One region of the Brevibacillus sp. AG genome, then DNA from elsewhere that is predicted to be linked to it. Evidence: predicted binding sites of a transcription regulator. Region 1 holds the regulator's gene; each other region holds the start of a gene.
What was found. Region 1 encodes LexA, which represses DNA repair genes until DNA is damaged. Its sites were predicted from a motif close to CGAACATATGTTCG; they were not measured.
Positions count from the first base shown of each region.

Region 1 (8,139 bases):
GCTAATGTGTCGATGCGTCGTAAAGCGAATGACGTACTCGTCAAAATCAACAGCGAGCACTCCTTTTTCCTCCAAACGCTCCAAGAAGGCGACAGCTGTTTGTCCAATCGAGTCTGTATTCACCAGCACGATATTCGTCTCGACTTGCTCGACCTGAAGCGATAGCTGGCGCAAGCCTTTTGCCAATTGCTGTGCCCGTTCATGGTCTTCTGCCAATCGTTCGGCCATCTGTGTCAGAGCGATAATGCCTGGTGCTGCCAAATACCCTGCCTGACGCAGCCCGCCTCCTACTTTTTTTCTCCACCATCTCGCTTCTTCGATAAACGCACGATCTCCAGCCAAAATGGAACCCACCGGAGCACTCAGCCCTTTGGACAAACAAATCTGAACGGTATCGGCAAAAGCGCTTAGCTCACTGACTGCAACACCTTGAGCCACAGCCGCATTGAAGAGACGAGCACCGTCCAAATGAACGGGAATACCGTGTTTTTGTGCTGTATCATAGACACTCTTCATTTGCGCAACAGAGATTACCGCCCCGCCAGCGCGATTATGCGTATTTTCGAGACAGATCAATTTTGTGCGAGGAAAATGGATATTGTTGCCCCGAATCGCCCTCTCTACATCTTCTGCACGTAGAGCACCACGTTCTCCAACCAGCGTCCTTGTTTGTACGCCAGCCAATGCCGACATAGCGCCGCCCTCATAGTAAAAAATGTGTGAATCCGCTTCCGCAATGACCTCGTCTCCGTTAACACAATGCGTCAAAACAGCGACCTGATTGCCTTGCGTTCCACTTGTTACGAACAGAGCAGCTTCCTTTCCGAGTATTTCAGCCGCGATCGCTTCTAAACGATTGACAGTTGGGTCCTCTCTATAAACATCATCACCAACCTCCGCTTCCGCCATTGCTCGAAGCATCTCCTCGGTTGGTTTCGTAACGGTATCGCTGCGCAAATCGATTTTCATAGATGACTCTCCTTCCACCGTATTGTCATTCTCTAGACATATCGTAACACTTTCAACATTGCATCCTGTTTTCCCTCTTGCTAAGATGGAGGGGTAACTTACATACAGTTAGGGGATTTGACCTGTGAAACTAAAAATCACTCGTAACGCTGCCAAGCAATTGGCTCCAATCATCGAGGCAGAAGAAGACAAAGAATTGAAACTGCGCGTTTATATTACTCACTCTCACGGTGATCATGCACACTACGGACTCGCTCTGGACAAGCCAACAGAAGAAGATGTTGTGATCTCGACCGACAAAGAGATCGATGTGATTGTGAAAAAGGATGAGCCATTGCTGGATGGCATCATCATTGATTACCTTTTCTTGCCACAAGAAGGTTTTGTTATTACCAACCCTTCCAAAGGTAACACAGGCGACCACTAAGCATGATACAGATAAACCCTCTGCTTTTTTACAGGCAGAGGGTTTTCTTTGATGATGAGAATCTTATTCGTCAGTAGACATACTATACAGCGCTGTCGGTAAATCTTTCAGCAACGGTGAAGATACGTCATCAACCTGCGTCATAACAAGACGATGGACAGGACGTGTCATCGCGACATACAACAGTTTTGCGTCCCATTCATTATTTTGATACGCGTCTACATCCAGTAGAATGACCACATCAAACTGCAAGCCTTTTGTTAAGAAAGCAGGCATGATGGTTACGCCACCCGGAAATTGGTTATCTTTCGTTCCTAACAGGGTTAAATCAGCTATTTTGTCTTGCAGGCCTTTATGTGCTTTTTTACTCGCTTGAATAGTTTTCGCTACGATCGCAATCGTTTTGAAGCCTTCCGACTGGTAGGCTACCACACGCGAAGAGATGTCCTCCCACAGTTGCGCTCGTGAGCGAGCCTTGACCATGATTGGTTTTTCACCATGTCGCAAAACCGGTTTTGCCAATACCGTCTCGGGCAAATCAATTTGCCGCAACACTTCATTGGCACAGCGCATGATCTCAATGGTCGAACGATAGCTTTGTGACAACGTATAATAGGAAGGAAATAGCTGTGCAAAAATCCCCTTCGTCAACTCTTCCCAGGCATGAATCCCCCGGTAGCTATGAATACCTTGCGCAATATCTCCCACGATCGTTAGCGAGTTTCGCTTAGTTGCCAATGCAATGACGGCTATTTCTAACGCACTCAAGTCTTGTGCTTCATCCACGACCGTATGATCAAAATGCTCTGCCTTATTCATTCCTTCAACAATATGCTGCAAGTATAGCAATGGCGCGATATCTTCCGGCTCCAATCTCTCCTCTGCAAACAATGCAGCGCTAGACTGAGTCACATCACGGACAACTTCGTCTGAAATGTCAGCAGGTACGAGCTTGCGCAGCAATTCCTCGTCAGCAATCAACTCGCGATAAGCTGCGAAGATTTCCAGTCTCGGAAACGAAGTCAGGTACGTATCTAGTATCTGCTCCAGCATTTTCTCGAATTTGTACAAGCCTTCTTTGTCCAAATCGACTTTTCGCTCTCGCAAATGGGCAAACAATTGCTTGTTCATTTCTTGTTTCAAATGCTTGCGAAGCGCTTCTACCCGCCGATGATACGGCATATTGGCGAATTGCTCCAAGAAGCATTGGCGAATAAAATCACCCGGAATTGAAAATACTTGCTTCGTTTTGTTGTATAAAAAGCTGAGCTTCTTGAAAGGAATTCTTGTTTCGACGATATGCCGAATGTATTGCTCCAGGGCCTCCCGACAAGCGAGCGATCCTTTGAAGCGAAGCCTGTTTCGTGTCATTTCTTGCTGGCGCTCATCCTGCCCCTCTTCGAAGAACAATTGAAGAGGCTTATCAGGACTCACGATTCTCCATCCTTTTGGCAGCAGAGGCTTCACAAGACGCGCTGCCCAATCTACAAAAGTAGACTGTTGAACATCATCGACTCCCAGCTCAGGCAAAACCTCGGATATATAGGTAAGAAACATCCGGTTAGGTGCAAAAACCATGAACTTTTTGGACATCATGGAATCCTGGTAGTTATAAATCAAATAAGAGAGTCGGTGCAGAGCAATCGTTGTTTTTCCGCTCCCCGCTACTCCTTGCACAACAATCGGCCGTTCTTTTTCCGCTCGGATAATATCATTTTGCTCGGATTGAATCGTAGCGACGATGTCTTTTAGCCTACTATCGTTTGCCTGATTCAGATTGGCTGCCAAGAATTCATCAATGAAGCCCTCTTGCAAAAATTCGTCGGGATGCCCCATCTCGCGGTTAATCGTTTCTTTTACCGCTCCATCATAGATGCCGACGATCTTTCCGTCTTCGATCGCAAAATTACGCTTTAGTCGAACTTCACCACGCACGATCTCGCGTCCCATCCGGTAAAACGCTTCTTTGCTCTCACCGGAATAATAAAGACTGGCGATAGGCGCGCGCCAATCCACGACGACAGAATCAAACGTATCGCTGCGTACAATTCCCCGTTTTCCTATGTAGACCTCATCCAGCTCGTAGATTTCATCTTTCAAGAAATCCACTCTGCCGAAATATGGCTTCTCTCGACCCTGATCTTCCAGGTAGCTCAATTCCTTAGCCTTTTTATAGTTAACAACCTGTTTGACATAATCATCTGTTGCCTCGCGAATATCATTGCGAAGCTGCTCCATTTCTTCGTCGATCGCTGAAATTGTTTCATCCAGCTTTTTTTGTTCCAATTCATAATCACGATGCTGTGTACTCACATTCATTCCCCCTCACATGTATCGTGTCATTGAACGACTCAGGACCATTGCCTGGCCAACCATATTCCAACCGCACAAGAAAGTAGACCGACTCCCAAACTAAGCAGAGCGTACAAAGTGCCACGTAACAGTTGGCCTTCTCCCCAAAAAGAGACTACTTCCAAGGAGAAGCTTGAGAAAGTCGTAAATCCTCCCATGACCCCCGTTGCAAATAAGAGGTAGAGTGTCGGAGATAAAAAGCCACGTTCTTTCCCCAGCACGAACAAGATGCCGATGATCAAAGATCCACAAACATTGGCGATCCAGGTTCCCCACGGCCATCCCGGCTGATTCGCGAGCAAAGACAATAGGTAGCGCAAAAGAGAGCCAACTGCTCCTCCAACCGCCACAGCTATCCACGCCATCGCTTTCCCTCCCTGGCTATCACAGCTTATGTATGTCACAGAAAAAGACACCCTAGCGTCAAGCGAGGATGTCTGTCGTATCAGTAATTGTTATCTTACTGTTTTGGCTTATTTTCTTCAAGGTCTTCCACATAACGGATGGAATCCAAATTTGCTCTCAATGAAAGCTTAACGGCGTCAATGTACTTTTGGCGCAATGCTTTTTGTTCGAGCTTTTCCTCTTCGGTCAAACCTTCTTCGCGCGATTTTTTGACCAATTCGTTGATGCGTTTAATTTCTGCGTCAGATACCACTGCTGGTTCCTCCCACTCTGTAGTAGTGCCGCTTCATTATACCACATTCGAATGATCCCGCAAGACAGCCGAACACTTACGGAGTATCAGGAAGGATGAGAGTCTGACCTGGGTAAATCCTGTTGCTCTCTAAACCGTTCGCATCCTTAATTTCTATTATATAGTCCCGAACATCCATCTGATCTGTATTGTATTGAACAGCTAACGACCATAGGCTATCTCCAGATTGTACAGTTACTTCTATGCCTTGTGGCTCCTCCATTGGCGAAGAAGCAAACACTAGTTCGGTTAACAGGTAAAAAAAGAGAGTAAATGTAATAAGAAACAAGAGAGCTTGTCCTCTCGTGATACCAAAACGAACACGACGTTCTTCTTTTTTCTCGAAACGATTACGTACTGTCAATGAATTCATAATGATAGCCTCCTCGCAAACATACGTTCTGATCACTTGTAGCCTCATAATAAATGAGAACATATGTTCATGTCAACGATGAATCGAACTTATGTTTGTCGAACGCAAGCTCCCATGGTATAATATAGGAAAATATGTTCGAGAAATCAGGGGTGTCTTTCTATGTCAAAATTATCGAGTAGACAACAAGCCATCATCGAGTTCATACGAAAGGAAGTTCGTGATAAAGGATATCCGCCATCTGTACGTGAAATTGGGGAGGCAGTTGGACTAGCTTCCAGCTCAACTGTACATGGGCATTTGGCACGCTTAGAGAAAAAAGGCCTCATTCGTCGAGATCCTACCAAACCTCGTGCCATCGAATTGCTATCAGATGAAGATCGTTTTCAAGACAATTTCGAAGACTCTGTCGTCCGTGTGCCAGTAATCGGAAAAGTAACCGCTGGACAACCGATTACTGCCATTGAGGATGTAGAAGAGTACTTCCCGCTTCCAGACAATATCGTGACTTCTGACAAGGTCTATATGCTGCGCGTCTCCGGGAACAGTATGATTGATGCCGGGATTCTCGACGGAGACTACGTCATTGTTCGCCAACAGCACGTAGCCAACAATGGTGACATCGTCGTAGCCATGACAGAAGAAGACGAAGCGACCGTTAAAAGATTTTTCAAAGAAAAGAATCACTTCCGTCTCCAACCGGAAAATGCCACGATGGAACCGATCATCCTGGAGCATGTCACTATTCTCGGTAAAGTCATCGGTGTTTATCGACTCATTCACTAGTTCCCACGTAAAAAAGGACAGCCGAGGCTGTCCTTTTTGTTTTCTGTCTATTATCTGGCGATAAAAAACCAGATGATCATCGTAACTTGCAAGATGACTTTTACGACTGCACTACCCAAAAATCCGATCAGTGAGCCTACGCCCGCTTTCACTGCTCTCTCCATCGACTGCTTCTGTACCATCAACTCTACAAGAACGACGAATACGAACGGCAAGATCAGCATACCAAACGGTGGGAAAACGAAAATCCCGAGGATAATACCGATCGCAGCAGCGATGGACGACCATTTGGACCCTCCGTACCTTTTTACGAAGTACATATTTGTCAGCAAGTCAGCACCGTAAAGCAGAATGCTTAGAACGACCATTCCCCACCAAAAGGATGCCGGCAATCCCGCTCCCGGATCTGCAATGAAAAAGTGATAGAGCAAAAAGCCCGCCCACAGTAATATCGTATCAGGTAAAACGGGTAAGAAAATTCCTGCGATGCTTAGCAAGAACAATAACACAACCACTACCCACAAAAATATTTCCATCTACTACACTCCCTTCATTTAGGTATACGAGTGATTATCGATTTCGTTGCGTACTTATTCACTTTTGTCTAAACTATTTTAAAAGAAAGCAGACATGGAGGTAGTCTCATGAGAAATTGGCATGATCTCTCCTACTTGGGCAGAGGGACGATTCGCCAAAAAGCAGCGTTGGAAGCGATTCAACAGACGAACATCATGGAAGTACTATCCGATTACCACCCAGTGCTTGCCGGAACCATCCCATTGGACATTGATGTTGTGCAAAGCGATCTGGATATTATTTGCGAGAGTCATGATCTGGAGCAGTTTGAGCAGGCTGTTCGTACAGCATTTGGCTGCTTGCCCGGATTTGAAGTGACACACTTAGATGTAAATAGTACTCCCACGTGCGTTATCTCGTTTTTCACAGCTGGCTTTTGGTTTGAATTGTTTGCTCAACAGGTAGCTGTCGAAAAGCAAAACGCCTATCGTCATATGGACATCGAAGCACGATTGTTAGACATAGGAGGCTTGGATGCGTATAAACATATCAGGACTCTGAAGCAAAGCGGCATCAAGACAGAGCCTGCATTTGCTCGATACTTTCATATCCCGGGTGATGATCCATACGAGGCTTTGTTGCAATTGGAGCCGTTAACAGACCAGGAATTACGACAAAGAGTTCAACTGCTGCGAAAGGAATAATCTTCGAGCAAAGAGCCAATCTCTACTGCTTGAATGTAGGCTTTTCATTTAATGTCTCGTTAAGGTATCGGTCCAGCTTATTAAAATTCAGGAAATAAAAATCCCGTATTCAATAAAAAATACGGGATTTTTATAAATTGTTTATCTTGTTTTAAGCTTCACCTAGATGACGGTGCCCACCTTTATATATGTGGGGATGGAAGTCGAATGGCTACGGATGTAGAAAATACTCTTTGTCACGCCTATCAAAAAATACATGGAGTCAGTGAACAAGAGGCAAGAAATTGGTTCATCATTTTTCTTCTTGTTTTATTCGACGTAAGTAAATGGATTTATTTTAGACCAGAAGAGATCGCTTCCCAGAATTTTTGATCTTCCATACCGATCGCATATGTCGATACACCAGCTAACTCATATGTTTGCGTATAATGCGTCTTATTTTTTATACTTGTTTCGTCTTCATACCATACGACATGTTTACATCCATCAGAATCCGTGTAATTGAAATACATTGAACCAGAAACCTCATCCCTAACTGGTGTTGCTCCAGTCGTGGCAATTAGTTCCGAAATATTTTTCCACTCTACTACAGAATTACTTTTATTTGTAGGATCAGATAAGTTCCAATCATTTCCGTATTCTGGAATACCCATGATTACCTTTTCGGAAGGAATATAATCAATTGAGAATTGGAGAGAAGATTCTATCCACGGAGCACTTGCTACAGAACCTGGATCACTCCATACCCCATGCTCATCATAAGTCATTACCTGTATATAATCAGCAGCATTTCCTAGTGCCTCATAATCGTATGCTCCAGTCCAGTCATCTGAAGGATCGTCTGTGGATTTTGCTGGAACGGAGACCATCGTTAGAAGGTTGTTGGCTTTCATCGTTTTCGAAACCTCTTTAACGAACGCAGTCAATGCCGTACGGTCCTTTGGCAAAACAGCTTCGAAGTCAATGTTAATGCCTTTGTACTTATTTTTTTTCACAAGAGACAGCATATTTTTTATGAGGGTGTTTTTCGCTTTGGAATTAGTGAGCACTTGATGTGCAATGTTACTATCCCACCCTTTTGCTCCATAATTGGACACCAGAGCGTATGGTAACACGTTTACCGAATTTGCGTAGGAGACAGCTTGCTTTGGTACATTTCCTACAATATTACCGTTACTATCTGTATTCAGCGTATCAGTAGAAATTTGATTCATGTATGTATGGAATTGGCGAAATTCTATTGTAGAATCACCAGTATAATATCCAAGAATAATTTTAGAGTCAGCATACGATTTCGCAGCAGGAACGAAGAACA
Region 1 covers NZ_JAQMYO010000001.1:135-8,273, reverse strand. Annotated here, with positions in the region: gene ltaE (low-specificity L-threonine aldolase) at 1-969, opposite strand, end outside; gene POF51_RS00045 (HesB/IscA family protein) at 1,094-1,396, shown strand; gene POF51_RS00040 (HelD family protein) at 1,460-3,709, opposite strand; gene crcB (fluoride efflux transporter CrcB) at 3,748-4,113, opposite strand; gene POF51_RS00030 (DUF896 domain-containing protein) at 4,209-4,406, opposite strand; gene yneA (cell division suppressor protein YneA) at 4,483-4,818, opposite strand; gene lexA (transcriptional repressor LexA) at 4,981-5,604, shown strand; gene POF51_RS00015 (DUF456 domain-containing protein) at 5,655-6,140, opposite strand; gene POF51_RS00010 (DUF4269 domain-containing protein) at 6,249-6,824, shown strand; partial or broken gene POF51_RS32140 (hypothetical protein) at 6,987-7,196, shown strand; gene POF51_RS00005 (glycosyl hydrolase family 18 protein) at 7,157-8,139, opposite strand, start outside.

Region 2 (8,139 bases), on a different contig from region 1:
AATAAGTAGCTTGGCTACAGGATTCACGATTTCATCTCCCGACCAAAGTGTTGGTACGCACTCGGGGTGAGTACACGCCCCCGCGGCGTCCGCTGCATAAAGCCGATCTGCATGAGATATGGCTCGCAAACATCTTCCACCGTTTGTGACTCTTCTCCAATTGTTGCTGCAATCGTATCCAACCCAACCGGTCCACCGTCAAAGCGATCAATAATCGCTAGCAACAGTTTATGGTCAATATGATCGAGACCACAGGCATCCACTTGCAATCTTTCCAGCGCTTCTTTGGCAATCTCTGTCGTAATGACGCCTTCACCTTTTACTTGGGCAAAATCGCGAACCCGCTTCAGCAAACGGTTTGCCACCCGGGGTGTTCCACGCGAACGTCTGGCAATCTCCTCTGCCCCGCCTTCTCGAATGACGACCTGCAAGATGTCGGCTGCCCTCGAAACGATAAAGGTCAGTTCCGGAACTGTATAAAACTCCAGGCGATTTACAACCCCAAAGCGATCTCGAAGCGGCGCGGACAGCATTCCAGCTCGCGTCGTGGCCCCAACCAGTGTAAATGGCGGCAAATCCAAACGAACACTGCGAGCACTTGGCCCCTTACCGATAATGATGTCCAGCGCAAAATCCTCCATAGCCGGATACAAAACTTCCTCGACGCTTCGGTTGAGCCTGTGAATCTCGTCGATAAACAGGACGTCGCCTTCTTGCAAATTCGTCAAAATCGCCGCCAAATCACCCGGACGCTCAATAGCCGGACCTGACGTCGTGCGGATGTTCACACCCAGCTCATTTGCGATAATTTGCGACAAGGTGGTCTTCCCTAGACCAGGCGGACCGTACAGCAGTACGTGATCCAATGACTCTTTTCGCATTTTCGCTGCTTCAATAAAAATTTTCAGGTTTTCCTTTACGTGCTGTTGACCGATGTATTCGTTTAGATAGCGAGGACGGAGGCTCAGCTCCGCCGCATCTTCTTCCCAATTCATATGCGTCGTGATGATCCGAGAATCCAAAATCCTACCCCCTCATGAGCAACGCAAGCCCTTGTTTGATGAGCTTTTCTACACCATCGCCCTCTTTTGATTTCTCAGACAGCGTGTTTCTGATTTTTTGCAGTTCACCATCAGAGTAACCCAGTGCGGTCAATGCATCGAGCGCTTCGTTCAGTGCAGACACAGCTTGCTCGCCTGCTGTCAAATCACCCGCTGCAACAGTCAAAATCGCAGATGGTGTGTATCCTACCAATTTATCCTTCAAATCGAGGATAATGCGCTGGGCAGTCTTTTTCCCAATCCCCGGAAATTTCGTCAAATAGGTAACATTCTCCTGTTGAACCGCCATCACCAACTGCTCAGGCGTCGCTGCAGCCAGAATGGCCAATCCGCCCTTTGGCCCGATTCCGCTAACATCAAGCAGTTTGCGGAACAAATCGCGTTCGTCACGGGTAGCGAAGCCGTACAGCAGAATGGCATCCTCCCGTACATGGTGGTGAGTAAACAATTTGGTTTTGTTGCCTTCATACCGAACGAATTGGTACGGGTTTGGGCAAAACAGTCGATAACCAATTCCGCCCGTTTCGATAACTATGTATTCCGAATCGAGATAACTAAGTGTACCTTCTACAAAATCAATCATTTCTTAACCCCTTCCGAAATGGAAATGAACGCGCGAAACTGTGCGTGCGTAATCGCAATACCCAATGCGTCCGCCACGTCGTCAGGCTTTGGTACTTCTTTTAACCGCAATAGGAGCTTCGTCATTTCCTGAATTTGTTTCTTCTCTGCTCCCCCGTAGCCAGTCACGGCTTGCTTGACCTGCATCGGGGTATATTCATAGACCGGCACACCAGCCAGCTCTGCCGCAAGCAAAATAACCCCTCGCGCTTGACCAACTGTAAAAGCCGTCGTCACATTTTTATTAAAGAAAAGTTTTTCGACGGACATTTCATCGGGACGATATGTTTCCAGAAGGCTCTGCATTGCCTCAAAAATCTGTTTCAATCTAAGCGGTACTGACAATCCTGCTTCTGTCTGAATGCTTCCATATTGGACGGGACGCAATTGGCTGCCCTCTTTATCCACAACCCCGAAGCCAACAATCGCAATACCAGGGTCAATTCCTAAAATGCGCATAGTCCACTCTCCGTGAGCAAAGATTCTACTCTCTACTGTAACACAAAGCATCCAGAAAGCGAACGTGTATTTCCATTTTATATCCGAGTTCAAAAAGTCGACTTTTTGAACTCGGATATAAAAAACCCGCTCCCTATAAAAGGAACGGGTTATACGGTGTCTGTTAGTGTTTGTTCATTCCGAGTGAATCCGACACATCATGCTGCAAGTGGGCATATTCGTCCACGTCACTTTGCATGTGCTCTTTGATCTTGTTGATCTGTTGGTAATTGAGCTTGTTGTGCCCCTGGTTCAACTGAACGTACAAACGCTGATGGAACTGGTCTTTGTAGCTACCTCTAGGCATGGTAGACATGGTCTAAAGACTCCTCCTTCGATCACCGTATGAAATCAGTATGGCGTAAGCGCAAGGGCGTTATGATACCAAGATTTACGCAACATGAGCCAGACATTTAATTGAAACGATAAGCAGTGGAGGTGTTGATTGTTGCGAAGCAAAGTCCTTATTTTTTGTATATGCCTTTTCGTAATCGCACTGTCAATGCCACACTCTGCATTTGCCAAGGTCAAGAATGACATCACGGTCACCGTTTCAGTCTCACCTGAGTCCTCTTTCCAAACGACCATGTCCTTCCGTGATCAAAAGCAATTTACGAAGCGGCTATTAGGCTCTACTACCGAAGTCGCCTCCTACAACCCACACTGGATACGAGCTACACTGACCGTAAAAAAACGAACGTATGTATATGATCACGATGGACAGCTTTATGAAAAAGAAATGCCCCGCCGTTATGTTTTGGCAAACGATGTTCGCCAGCGGATCGAAGAAATGGCCAAATCCGTTGAGGCAGTCCATTTTGCACATGCCATACCCTGGGAACAGGTAAAAAAAACGTTGAAACGGATGGAATTCGGTACCGTGATTGATTTAGAGACAGGACAACGTTTTGATGTCCAGCGCAGAGCAGGCAGTCGCCATGCCGATGTCCAACCGTTGACACGCAAGGATACACAGATCATGAAGAACATTTATCAGGGAAAATGGTCGTGGAAGCGCAGAGCCATTCTGGTAGAGGTAGACGGTACTTATTTTGCAGCATCCATGCACGGAATGCCTCACGGCGCTGGCGCGATTAAAGGAAATGAATTCCCGGGGCATTTTTGCATCCACTTTTTCGGCAGCTCCACCCACCGACGCACAGAGCCCGATCCTAGTCACAGCATGATGATTCTAAAAGCCTCCGGAGCACTTGCGACTACAATAAAAGGGGCGTCTCCAGAAGAGCTGGTCGGTTTTTTCCTCACCGCGTTGCATGAGCACGACACCCATGCAATGCGAATGACAACGGACGGATTCTCACTTCCTGAAGGGCTGTCCGCGATCGAATCTGTGCGAACGTCAGAAATCGTCATCCCGTCAGACGAACGTGGCCCCCTCTTGATAGAGGTTCCTGTTCGGCTCACGTACATCGCCCGGGAAGGCGGTAATTTTCGACGAACATGGAAGTTTCTTTTGCGCCGCGAAGTCCCGGGGGAACGCTGGCGAATCATTGCGGTTGAACTGAATCCATAGCAATTGAAACAAAAATCCCTTTCCAGTCCAATACGTGCTTGTTACACGAAAGGCTCGAAAGGGATTTCTTTTAGGTCCACCCATTTTCATTGGCCACTCCATTGGTATTCGCCATAGGTGGACAATACACTGTTATACTCTGCCAGATTCCGAATGCGAATCCCCCGTTTCAGATTCTCCCATTCCTCTTTTGGCAGACTCGCTTCCATTTTTGCCGTATCGATTCGATAAAAGGTCTGTACGACATCTTGTTCAGTAGGCAGACCATGAAACAGGGCAAGCATGCCGTCTGACGCTATTCCGATATGTCCATTCTCCTTGCACGCTGGCGCTATATCCTGCTCGCGTTTCATTAAGATCATCTTGACAGGTTCTGCTTGTACAATTTCCCATCCATTATAGTTGCCCATGACGTCTGCCAGTTGATTGGTACGAACTGCCACATGTTCTTCGTCTCGCACCCCACACAAATAATGGCGAGCTAAAACCAGTTCGTACGACGTCCCCGCGACTACATCTGCTTTGCCTGAATGGTTCAGTAAACGAGCAAGACCCGAATCGTTTCCTTCCTTTCCTACTAACAGGATACCGATTACGACGCCAGTGGCTAATGCTGCACCCCATGTCGCGTAAACCACCCACTGTTTTTTCTCTGTCACATAGAACCCCTTCTTTTATATAGGCTTTTCTTCCTATCATTACCACAAAGAAAGAGGGGCATACGCGACCTATGGCGGATTGACGTTATATTTTTTTATTTTTGTCAATACAAAAAATTAATATACTATTTCATCTAGCTATCTATCCAGCGTCCTATTCTAATGATAAACTATTTTTGCTTGGCATTATTGTAAACTTATGGAGGTCATTTCAAACATGAAAAAAACGAACAAAAAAATGCTGACTGCTTTCCTCCTCAGCACTTCTTTGGTTGTTGGCGCTCTCTCTTTTCCTCTTACTCCTGTAAGCGCACAAACAGATTCTGTCCTGAAGCTCCGCCTGTTGGAAACGACAGATATCCACACCAACATCGTTAACTATGACTACTATCAAGACAAAAACACAGACGAGTTTGGCCTCGCAAAAACAGCGACTTTGGTCAAAAAAGCAAGAGAAGAAGCGAAAAACAGCATCCTGATCGACAACGGTGACTTGTTGCAAGGAAACCCATTGGGCGACTACGTGGCAAAAATCGACCCGTTGAAAGCTGGAGACACTCACCCTGCTTACAAAGCAATGAACCTGATGGACTATGATGTTGCCAATATCGGTAACCACGAGTTCAACTTTGGTTTGGAGTTCTTGGATACCAGCTTGAAGGGTGCAAAATTCCCTTACATAAACTCCAACGTGTATGTAGACGACAAGGACAAAAACCCTGACAATGACAAAAACATGTACACTCCTTACGAAATCCTGGAGCGCACATTTAAAGATGAGAACGGCAAAGATGTAAAACTCAAAGTAGGCGTAATCGGTTTTGTTCCACCACAAATTATGCAATGGGACAAGGCTAACCTGGAAGGAAAAGTAATCGCGAAAGACATCGTGGAAACTGCCAACAAATTCGTACCTGAAATGAAGAAAAAAGGTGCAGACATCATCATCGCGGTTCCTCACTCCGGAATTGGCCCTACCGAGGGTGGTCCTCAATTGGAGAATGCTAGCTACCAACTGAGCAAAGTAGATGGTATCGACGCGATCCTGTTCGGACACTCCCACTCCGTATTCCCTGGTCCTGGATTCGATAAAATTCCAGGCATTGATGCAGAAAAAGGAACGATCAATGGTAAACCAGCCGTTATGCCTGGCTTCTGGGGTAACCACCTCGGCGTGATCGACCTGACGCTGAAACAAGAAAATGGAAAATGGAAAGTGGCTGAGTCCGCTACCAAAGTAGTTCCAATCTATGACAAAGCGAACAAAGCATCCTTGGCTGATGCAGACAAAACTATCGTAGATGCAGTAAAAGAAGATCACGATAAAACAGTTGAATGGGTTCGTTCTGCTGTAGGGAAAACATCTTCCCCGATCTTCAGCTACTTTGCACTTGTGCAAGACGATCCATCTATCCAAATCGTAACCAATGCACAAAAATGGTTCGTTGAGAAAAACGTGAAGGGTACAGAATACGAAGGCATTCCAGTTCTGTCTGCTGGTGCACCATTTAAAGCAGGCGGCCGTAACGGGGTAAGCTACTACTCCAATATCCCAGCTGGTACAATCGCCATCAAAAACGTATCTGACCTGTACATCTACCCGAACACATTGAAAGCGGTTCTGGTCGATGGAGCTACGGTGAAAGAATGGTTGGAGCGTTCCGCTGGACAGTTCAACCAAATCGATCTGAAGAAAACGGATGAGCAACCACTCATCAACGAGTCTTTCCCAACGTACAACTTTGATGTAATCGACGGTGTTACTTATCAAATCGATGTTACACAGCCATCCAAATACGCTGTAGATGGAAAAGTAGCAAGCAAAGATGCAAACCGCATCAAAAACCTGTCTTTTAATGGCAAACCAGTAAAACCTGAAGACAAATTCATCGTCGTAACCAACAACTACCGTGCAAGCGGCGGCGGTGCGTTCCCAGGTCTGGATGGCAAAAACATCGTAATCGATTCTCCAGATGAAAACCGTCAAATCGTAATCGACTACATCCTGAACCAAAAAAATATCGACCCAGCAGCAGACAACAACTGGTCTTTTGCTCCAGTAAATGCGAAGCTGAACGTTACATTCACTTCTTCTCCTGACGCGAAACCATTCGCTGAAAAATTGTCCAATATCAAGTTCATCAACGTATTGGAAACTGGGTTTGCGAAATTCTCTATTGATCTGTCCAAGCCTGCTTCCAAGTAAGCTTGTCACCAACACAAACATCCCTCTTTCGAGAGGGATGTTTTGTTTTATCCGACTATCCGACAAAATGGTAATGCCCCCATGGAGAGTGCTGGAAAATTCGTTCTCCATCGTTTAAAAAACGTTGGCGATTCGCCATCACTTTGCCTTCCATTTGGATCAGCTGCATGACGCCCTTCATGTGGTAGCCTGGGCGCTGACTATACAAGCCCGTTACCTCCCGCAAGAAATTATCCGGATAGCGAAGCAATTGATGAACAGCCCATATCTGGGTATCAGATAAATAGTTGATGTTACTATAGGCTTCCATCGCTTCCACAAAGGAATCCATGCGGTAGTCTTGCATCAACAGCATTCGCGACATTAATTGTACAAGGTCAACAAGCTGAAGATCATGACCTACTGTATCAAGGTCAATCAAATAACAATTGCCTCGCTCCGTAAGCAGAAAGTTATGACTCGCCACGTCTCTGTGCGCGAGTGTCCCCCTCTCCATGGCTAAAAACATTTCTGGCGTCAAAGGCAGCTTGTAGGCAGATTGCAGCAGCTCCTTGCCATCTCGAAGAACGTGATCTGCCTGGTGCGAAATGAGTTGCTCCAGTTTGCTCTGGGGTCCTTTCTGTTCAATCGACCACATCAACCGCTCAAAGTATTCCAAGCGGCTCTCCCATTTATCTAAAAGAGCCGGTTTTCCTTCATACGCATACGTATGAGCAATAGGAAAACCCTGAGCTGCAACATGAAAACGGGCCAATGTTTCTGCTGTTTTTTTGACATCGAAAAGAGAAGCGTTATCTGCTTCATGCCCATCAATCATTTTCATGATGGTGTAATGACGGTCTTCAAATGCAAAAATTTTGGACCCTTCATGATTCTCCACATACTGCACAGTATGATGAAAGCCCTTCTCATGTAGTGCATCCGCTAACTCTGTCACCCACACAGCTTTTTCGACCTGCTTATATCCTTTGAGTATCCAGTGGCCCCTGTCTGTTTTTAACAGGTTGACGTTTCGCTTCGGCTTCACACCGTAGATTTGACAGCGAAAAGCCTTTTCAATGGTGGATAAGATTCCTTTGTTCATCCCATACCCTCTCAGTAAGAAGAGGAATCTTCATGCCCATCTCCCCAGTTCGGCCAAACCCCTTGTTCAGGCATGGTAGCCATACACGGGGAAGGCGGGAACATCATGTTATTGTGAATCTCCTGTGGAGAACGATTGTACTTGCCTTTTCGGCCTTTGTACTCCCGGACTTCAGAAGAACACTCACATGATGATGACTCCACTGGTTCCGGGCACACAGGCCTTTTCGCTCGTGGCCGCTTTAATGGCATGGGTGGAAATGGTGGTGGGCATGGATAAGGAAACGGCGGCATCGGTCTGATCGGTGGTGGGACAATTGGAAATGGATTGATTGGTCGCATTTGTTCTGGACTCACAATCGGTCGTCGATTTGGATAAAAAGGGCCAATCCACGGGTTCCCGAACGGTGGGCAAGGCGGAAATGGCGGGCATGGTGGCATGAACTGCGGTGGGAATGGCGGGAACGGACGCACCTG
Region 2 covers NZ_JAQMYO010000008.1:57,847-65,985, forward strand. Annotated here, with positions in the region: gene POF51_RS21325 (DUF2905 domain-containing protein) at 1-27, opposite strand, end outside; gene ruvB (Holliday junction branch migration DNA helicase RuvB) at 24-1,022, opposite strand; gene ruvA (Holliday junction branch migration protein RuvA) at 1,027-1,644, opposite strand; gene ruvC (crossover junction endodeoxyribonuclease RuvC) at 1,641-2,141, opposite strand; gene POF51_RS21345 (hypothetical protein) at 2,305-2,496, opposite strand; gene POF51_RS21350 (hypothetical protein) at 2,626-3,714, shown strand; gene POF51_RS21355 (BofC C-terminal domain-containing protein) at 3,801-4,373, opposite strand; gene POF51_RS21360 (bifunctional 2',3'-cyclic-nucleotide 2'-phosphodiesterase/3'-nucleotidase) at 4,591-6,579, shown strand; gene POF51_RS21365 (phosphotransferase) at 6,635-7,663, opposite strand; gene POF51_RS21370 (hypothetical protein) at 7,847-8,139, opposite strand, start outside.
Region 2: a site for LexA is predicted at 2,201-2,214, ahead of ruvC (crossover junction endodeoxyribonuclease RuvC). Genes of this name have one in related genera too.

Region 3 (8,139 bases), on a different contig from region 1:
ACAGAAGCTGCTAAGTCTTATCCAATCTCGGTACTGATTAATGGCGGAAGCGCCAGTGCTTCGGAGATTCTGGCAGGTGCCATGCGGGATAGCGGCAACTACAAGCTGGTCGGTGAGAAGACCTTTGGTAAGGGAACCGTTCAGAGTACAATGGAAATGAACGACAAGAGCCAATTGAAGCTGACGATTGCCAAGTGGGTCACGCCGAAGGGCGAATGGGTCCATAAAAAAGGCATTACGCCAGATTTTGCAGTCAAGCAACCTGACTATTTCAACGCAACTCTGTTGCCAGCAGATAAAGTATTGCAGCGCGACATGGCTGGTACTGACGTGAAAAACCTGCAGCTCATCCTGAAAGGCTTGAATCTGTCCCCAGGACGCGAAGATGGCTATTTTGATGAAAAGACAGAGGAAGCAATCAAGCAGTTCCAAACCTCCAGCAAGCTTGAGGTAACTGGTAAAGTAGACGCGAAGACACGCTCTTCGCTGGAAGAAAGTCTCCGTAAAACGATGACGAAGCCAGAAAATGACCTGCAATTGCAAAAAGCTCTGGATGTAGTTACGGGCAAGTAATGAATAATCAAGAAAATGGAAGCAGGTAATTCCCTGCTTTCCGTAGAAATGATAACCACGGCAAATCAAATGCCGTGGTTTTTCTTTCTTTTAGTTGAGGTGAGGCAATTGGCGATACAGGCAGATATGCTTACCATTGCATATGGCTTTGCCGCATTTTTTATCAATCCTGTTTTCTATCTCTTTCTGGTTTTTATTTATTTGCATTATCGCAGACAGATGAACCTGGAAAGACAGCTTTTTTCTGCACGCATTCAGTCACCCTTGCTCTCGACGATACGGGCAGTAGGGATGGGCTTGGTGGGAGGCTTGCTTATTTCGCTTCTTAGCGCAGGACTTGGCGTGGTCGTGCAAGCACAGGATTTGTGGATACTATGGGGATTGGCGCTCATCTTGGCGCTGATTCGTTTACGGTTTCTCTGTTTCGCATATGCTGCAGGGATTTTGGCGATTTTACACGCGATCACACAGGTCATTCCACCGGTTACGGATGTTCCTGGATTGAGCTATGTCTGGGAAATGATACGTCAGGCGAAACCTTTGCCGTTGCTTGCGTTAGTTGCGGTCATGCATCTGATTGAAGCGATGCTCGTACGCTGGAATGGTGGGCGGGACGCTTCTCCGCTTTTCGTGGAAGGGCAGCGTGGTCGGATCGTCGGTGCCTATTTGCTTCATTCTTTTTGGCTGACGCCAGCCGTGCTGTTCGTACAGCTGGAGCCAGGTGCTATCAGTGGTGCATTGTATCCGGGGTGGCCGTTCTTTTCGCCGGAAGCCGCTTCATTCGGACTGATGCTTTTGCCGACGGTGACCGGGTTCTCCGATATGACGCAAACGATGACACCTTATAGAAAAGCAACGCAGGTTGCGAAAAATTTGACACTGTATGCGATTGGTTTGTTGGGGTTATGTGCTCTGGCTGTATGGTTTTATCCGTTGATCTTGCTGGCCGCGATCTTCGCACTATTCGGTCATGAGGCGTTGTTTTTCTGGAGTCAGTATCAAGAAAGAAAGCGTTCGCCTTATTTCATCCAGTCTTCACGTGGTGTAAAAGTAATGGGTGTCATTCCAGGGACGAGAGCAGAGGAAATCGGCATCACGCCCGGTGAAATTATCGTGAAAGTAAATGGCATTTCGGTGCGGGAAAAAGAAGATTTGTATCCAGCACTACAAGCCAATCCTGCCTTTTGCAAAATGGAAGTACTCACGCGTGAAGGCGAGCTGAAGTTCGTACAGTGTGCAGTCTATGCGGGTAATCATCACCAGCTGGGGATCATTGTGGTTCCGGATGCAAATACCCGTGCATTTGTTGATTTGAAACGCGCCAGTGTAGTTGAGCTGATCAAGCAAAAGCTGGAGAAGCTGAATGTAGGAGCATAAGGATAGTTGGGGAGAAGGTATGCAGTCAAAAATGCATACCTTCTTTTTTTCTTGAAAAGCTTGTCCATTCGGAAACTTACTGGTGGCAGTTGCGTCTCAATGTAGGAGGAAAAAAGAGGGAGTGGGTTCGGTGTTCAAAGTGAAAAGAACAGTCTCGTGGTTTTTGTCGGGTACATTAGCTGCAGCCACAATTTTTGCCTCCCCCTTATCAGGAGTAGGCGCAACGAGTCCTGTGACCGTAGCGCAGGCTCAATCGGTTGTGGCTGTCCCGATGCACGTGACGAAAGGTGTCCAAAAGCTAGTCAAGCTTTTACCGGAGCTGTCTTCGCGCTATGTCGTTTACGGTGGCGATGTGGATGGACCTGGTGTTAGCGGGGTGGTGGTCACGTTTGCACAGTCTGCTGCTGAGGCCGAATCGTCCATGGATGATGCGATTTTCGACGGACAGACAGGGGAGTTGCTCAGACTGAAACTTACTCCGAAAATAGCAACAAAGCCTGCCTACCCGACTGAGCAGCAGGCCAAAACACGTGCGCTGGCTTTTGTCGCTGGTTTGCAGGGAACAGGTACAGGTAACGCCTATCAAGCGAGAGAGGTTTATAAAAATAAGGACCTGTTGACGGTTCGACTGGTGCGAGTCCTGAATAATGTTGTACTCGATGACGATTATGATTGTCTCGTCAGTTTTGATGCATCGGGAAGAATTGTTTGGTTTTCCACGTTTGATGGCAGGCTATACGAAAAAGTAAGCCCCTCTTCACTCCCATCTCCACAGCGCGTCATCTCTTCCGAACAAGTTGTACGAAAGTGGCAAGAAAGCCGTCCATTGGAACTTGTTTATTTATTGCCCATTCATAATCAAAGCGATCAGGTAGAAGCAAAGCTCGCTTATGTCCTGAAAAATGGAATTATAACGCAGCAACATACAGGTAGTGCATTGGATGCCTTTAGTGGCAAACGATTAGTAACAAAGAAGACCCGAGGGACAAACCCGTCTCAGACCATCAATGTGACAGGAACAGGTGAGAAGTGGGTAGCGCAAACAGAGTCGCAAGCGCGTGATTTGTTACGCATGTTGTTTCGAATCGAAACAGAAAAGCTGCCGCTATCCATCTACGAGGCGAATTACGATGATAGTCCAGCCCTTCGTTATTTCATATGGGGAAATTTTGGTGAGGGGGTTCCCGATGCCGACAAGATATCACGAATGGCTACCTTTCCCGAGGGAAGCAGTAATGGCGAGCAGCATCATCTTCTCGTGACGGATGCAAAGACTGGTGAACTGCTTGAATTTTCTACGAGGGTGAACAATCCGCAATGGTCTAATGTGAAAACGGATAAGAAGCGAGATCGAATAGAAGCGGATAAGCTTTTGAAAAGACTGACTCCGTCTGGAAGCAATCAAATCCAAATAACGGAGGATGGAAATAAAAGGTACACCTCGATCGTAGCTGATCCTCTCGTGAACGGCATTCCGGTTTATGGGATCAATCAGAGTGTGGAGGAAGGGATGTATACGATTCGGATCGATTCATGGACGGGTGCATGGGAACAGGTAAGCATAAACAAACCGGCCAGTGTCAAATACCCGGCCCATTCCCAAGCACTTAAAGAACAAGTGGCCATGACCCGTTTACTGCAAACCTTTCCACTTGAGCTGACCTACATCCACCAGTCGGATTACGAGAAAGACACGATTACATGGAAGCTCGGCTATGACCTTTCGTTTCGTCAGACTCGCTCGCATTGCTTCTGTGGGGGAGAATTTAATGTAGATGATACATTTTATGTGGATGCGATAACAGGAAAAGTGATCGTAAACGAATAGGACCCTGTATAAGAAAAAGCCGCCTTCTTCGATTTCGAAGAGTTGCGGCTTTTTGTATACGATTCTAGGCAGTTGCTTCGAATCCCGTGATTTGGTTGAGAGCGACTTTCTTATCATCCTTGAGGACGAATTCGACTACTCCGTTTTTCATGCTGACAGCTTTGACCACGCCTGTAAGAGGCGTATTGGTAGTGGTACCGTCCGGATTCGTCTGAGACTGGTTGTACGTGATGTTGTAGCCGATCATTTGCGCATAGGCAAGGGAGTTGCCCATTGTTCTGTTTTCAGGTTTCACCGTCATGCCTACGATTTCTTCGGCTTTTACGGTTGATCCATTATCCATTTGGAATTGAGCGGTACCGTTTTTGGTGGTAAAGCCAGTGATGACGCCATTCAAGATTTCATCAACCTTGGAAACGTCGTGTGTGGTATCTGGATTGCCATCCCGGTCGACTTCCTTGGTTACTTTATAGGAAATCTCTCGACCGATCATTTCCATGTACTTCACGCTGTTGTCGAGCGTATTGCCAGCCAGACCTTGTGATTCCAGTCCGGAGACGTCTGCCAGCGGAATCGGTGTCGATTCGCCTGCAATACGGAAGTAGATTTTGCCTTGATCCATGTATACGGCATCAAGTACGCCTTCTTTCTTCTCCGTCTTAGTTTCTCCCGTCATCTCGTCTTTTGTAGTAAGGGAATACGAAGCAGTACGACCTACCAGCTTTTCATACTTCTCCAAAGTGACCATGCTGTTGTTCGATTGCTCCATCAGCGTGGTCATTTTTGTGATTTTTTCTACCATGGTCAGCATACTTGTTTGCTGGATGAACTGAGAGTTGTCCATTGGGGACATAGGGTCTTGATGCTTTAACTGCTCGAGCATGAGCTTCATAAAGGCATTTTGGTCGAGCTCGGTGGTGAATTCTTTTTTGCCTTTATAGCTCAAATGAGGTTGTATATATGGGTTATTTTTAACGGTTGTTCCGGTATCTGACATGTCAATCCTCCCTGAAGGTGGCGAGTCTATCTGTGCATGTTTGCACTTCCTTCATCTTATATCGGAAAAATCGGTGGAAAGATGAAGACAAACGTTTGTTCGAATTTTGGGCTTAAACTAGCCGAAATTGTGTTATAATGGAAGTAGAAACAGTCATGCTATGAGGAGATGAACGAGGGAATGGAGCGTTTTGAATTGGTATCGGAGTTTCAACCGTCCGGTGACCAGCCGACCGCCATTGCCGAGCTGGTGGCAGGGTTGCAAGCTGGCAAGCGACACCAGACATTGCTGGGTGCGACGGGAACGGGAAAGACTTTTACGGCTGCCCAGGTAATTGCTCAGGTGAACAGGCCAACACTCGTGATGGCACACAACAAAACTCTGGCCGCTCAGCTCTGTGCAGAGTTTAAGGAGTTTTTCCCGAACAACGCGGTGGAATACTTCGTCAGCTACTACGATTACTATCAACCCGAAGCATACATTCCCCAATCGGATACGTTTATTGAAAAAGACTCGAGCATAAACGACGAGATCGACAAGCTCCGTCACTCGGCTACCAGTGCTTTGTTTGAACGCCGAGATGTCATCATTGTTGCCTCCGTCTCCTGCATTTACGGATTAGGTTCGCCTGAAGAGTATCGGGAGTTGCTCTTGTCTTTACGTGTTGGCATGGAAACAGGACGGGACGAGATTTTGCATCGTCTGGTCGATATCCAGTACACACGCAACGACATCAACTTCACGCGCGGTACGTTTCGTGTGCGGGGTGACGTCGTGGAGATTTTCCCTGCCTCAGAGAGTGAGCAGGCGATTCGCGTTGAGTTTTTTGGAGATGAAATAGAGCGGATTACTTCGATTGACGTACTGACCGGCGAGATTTTGGGACAGCGTGATCACATTGCCATTTTCCCTAAATCTCACTACGTGACGCGCGAGGAAAAAATGAAGCTGGCTGTCCAAAGCATCGAGGCCGAGCTGGAAGAAAGACTGAAAGAATTCCGTGATGCGGGTAAGCTCTTGGAAGCACAGCGACTGGAGCAACGCACACGGTACGATATTGAGATGATGATGGAGATGGGCTTTTGCTCCGGTATTGAAAACTACTCGCGCCATTTGACGGGACTGCCTGCCGGGCATGCTCCTTATACCTTGCTGGATTACTTCCCAGAAGATTTTATCGTCATGATGGATGAGTCGCATATGACCTTGCCGCAGGTTCGGGGGATGTATAACGGTGACCGCGCAAGGAAGGATGTACTGGTCGATCACGGATTCCGTCTGCCCTCTGCACGCGATAACCGTCCACTCAAGTTCGAGGAGTTTGAAGGAAAGCTGAAACAAGCGATCTACATTTCGGCAACACCTGGTCTTTATGAGCTGGAACACAGTCCGGAAATGGTACAGCAGGTGATTCGTCCGACAGGCTTGATTGATCCAACGGTTACGGTACGTCCGATCAAGGGACAGATTGACGATTTGATTGGCGAAATCCAAGCCACGATTGCGAAAAATGAGCGGATTCTCGTCACGACTCTAACGAAGAAAATGTCTGAGGATTTGACGGACTATCTGAAAGAAATCGGAATCAAGGTCCGCTATCTTCACTCGGATATTAAAACGATTGAGCGGATGCAGATATTACGTTCATTGCGCTTGGGTGAGTTTGACGTGCTAGTCGGAATCAACCTCTTGCGGGAAGGCTTGGACTTGCCGGAAGTATCGCTTGTGGCGATTTTGGATGCAGACAAGGAAGGCTTCCTGCGCAATGAGCGTTCGCTGATTCAGACGATTGGTCGGGCTGCGCGGAACTCAGAGGGACGCGTTATCATGTACGCGGACAAAATGACAGATTCGATGACCTCTGCGATTCGAGAGACAGAACGTCGTCGTTCCATTCAGATGGCTTACAATGAAGAGCACGGCATCACGCCGCAAACCGTGAAAAAGTCCGTCCGCGAAGTGATCGAGGCGACCAAGGTAGCGGAGGAAAAAGCAGATTACTTGCCACATGCAGACTTTAAGAAAATGCCGAAGAAGGATCGCGTGGCTGTTATAGAACGAATGGAAGAAGAAATGAAGGAAGCGGCACGCAACCTCATGTTCGAGCGTGCGGCCGAATTGCGTGATTTGATTCTTGAGCTGAAGGCGGAACTCTAAGGAGAGGTTTTTTTCATGCCATTAGAACATATTGTCGTAAAGGGTGCACGTGCCCACAATCTGAAAAATATTGATGTAGTCATTCCGAGGGACAAATTCGTCGTTCTGACGGGTTTGTCTGGCTCGGGTAAGTCCTCGCTTGCTTTTGACACGATTTACGCGGAGGGACAACGACGCTATGTCGAGTCTCTGTCTGCATACGCCCGTCAATTTCTTGGGCAGATGGACAAGCCGGACGTGGATTCGATTGAGGGACTTTCCCCTGCGATCTCGATTGACCAGAAAACAACGAGCCGCAACCCTCGCTCCACGGTAGGTACGGTTACGGAAATCTACGACTATTTGCGCCTTTTGTATGCGCGTGTTGGGAGAGCGGTTTGCCCGGAGCATGGCATCGAGATCCAATCTCAGACCATTGAACAAATGGTCGATCGACTATTGGAGTATCCTGAGCGCACGAAAATGCAGATTCTCGCGCCGATGGTACAAGGACGCAAGGGAGAGCACGTCAAGCTGCTCGAGGACATCCGCAAGCAAGGTTTCGTCCGCGTGCGGGTCAATGGTGAAATTACCGATTTGTCCGAAGACATTAAGCTGGAAAAGAACAAGAAGCATAACATTGAGGTTGTCGTTGACCGGATCGTCGTGAAGCCGGATGTACAGGCGCGTCTCGCAGACTCCTTGGAAACGGCACTTCGTTTAGCAGATGGCAAGGTCATCGTCGATGTAATGGAGCAAGAAGAGCTGCTGTTCAGTGAAAAGCATGCTTGCGCGATATGTGGATTCTCCATCGGGGAGCTAGAGCCGCGGATTTTCTCCTTTAACAGCCCGTTTGGTGCTTGTTCGGAGTGTGATGGACTGGGTGTCAAGTTGGAGGTTGACCCGGATATGGTCGTTCCCGATGCGACGAAGACGCTCGATGATGGGGCGATTGGCGCATGGGAGCCGAAGACTTCTACTTACTATCAACAATTGTTGGAATCAGCTTGCCGCCACTTTAATATTCGGATGGATGTGCCATACGAGGAGCTTACGGCAGCGCACCGACAAATCTTGATGTACGGCAGTGAAGGCGAAAAAATTCACTTCCGCTATGAGAACGAGTTCGGGCAAGTTCGTGAGGCAGTCGTACCGTTCGAGGGTGTCGTCATTAATCTGCAACGACGTCATTTGGAGACGAGCTCAGATTACATCCGTGAACAAATCG
Region 3 covers NZ_JAQMYO010000004.1:515,641-523,779, forward strand. Annotated here, with positions in the region: gene POF51_RS13810 (S41 family peptidase) at 1-573, shown strand, start outside; gene POF51_RS13815 (PDZ domain-containing protein) at 589-1,950, shown strand; gene POF51_RS13820 (hypothetical protein) at 2,081-3,778, shown strand; gene POF51_RS13825 (flagellar hook assembly protein FlgD) at 3,843-4,775, opposite strand; gene uvrB (excinuclease ABC subunit UvrB) at 4,956-6,932, shown strand; gene uvrA (excinuclease ABC subunit UvrA) at 6,948-8,139, shown strand, end outside.
Region 3: a site for LexA is predicted at 4,864-4,877, ahead of uvrB (excinuclease ABC subunit UvrB). Genes of this name have one in related genera too.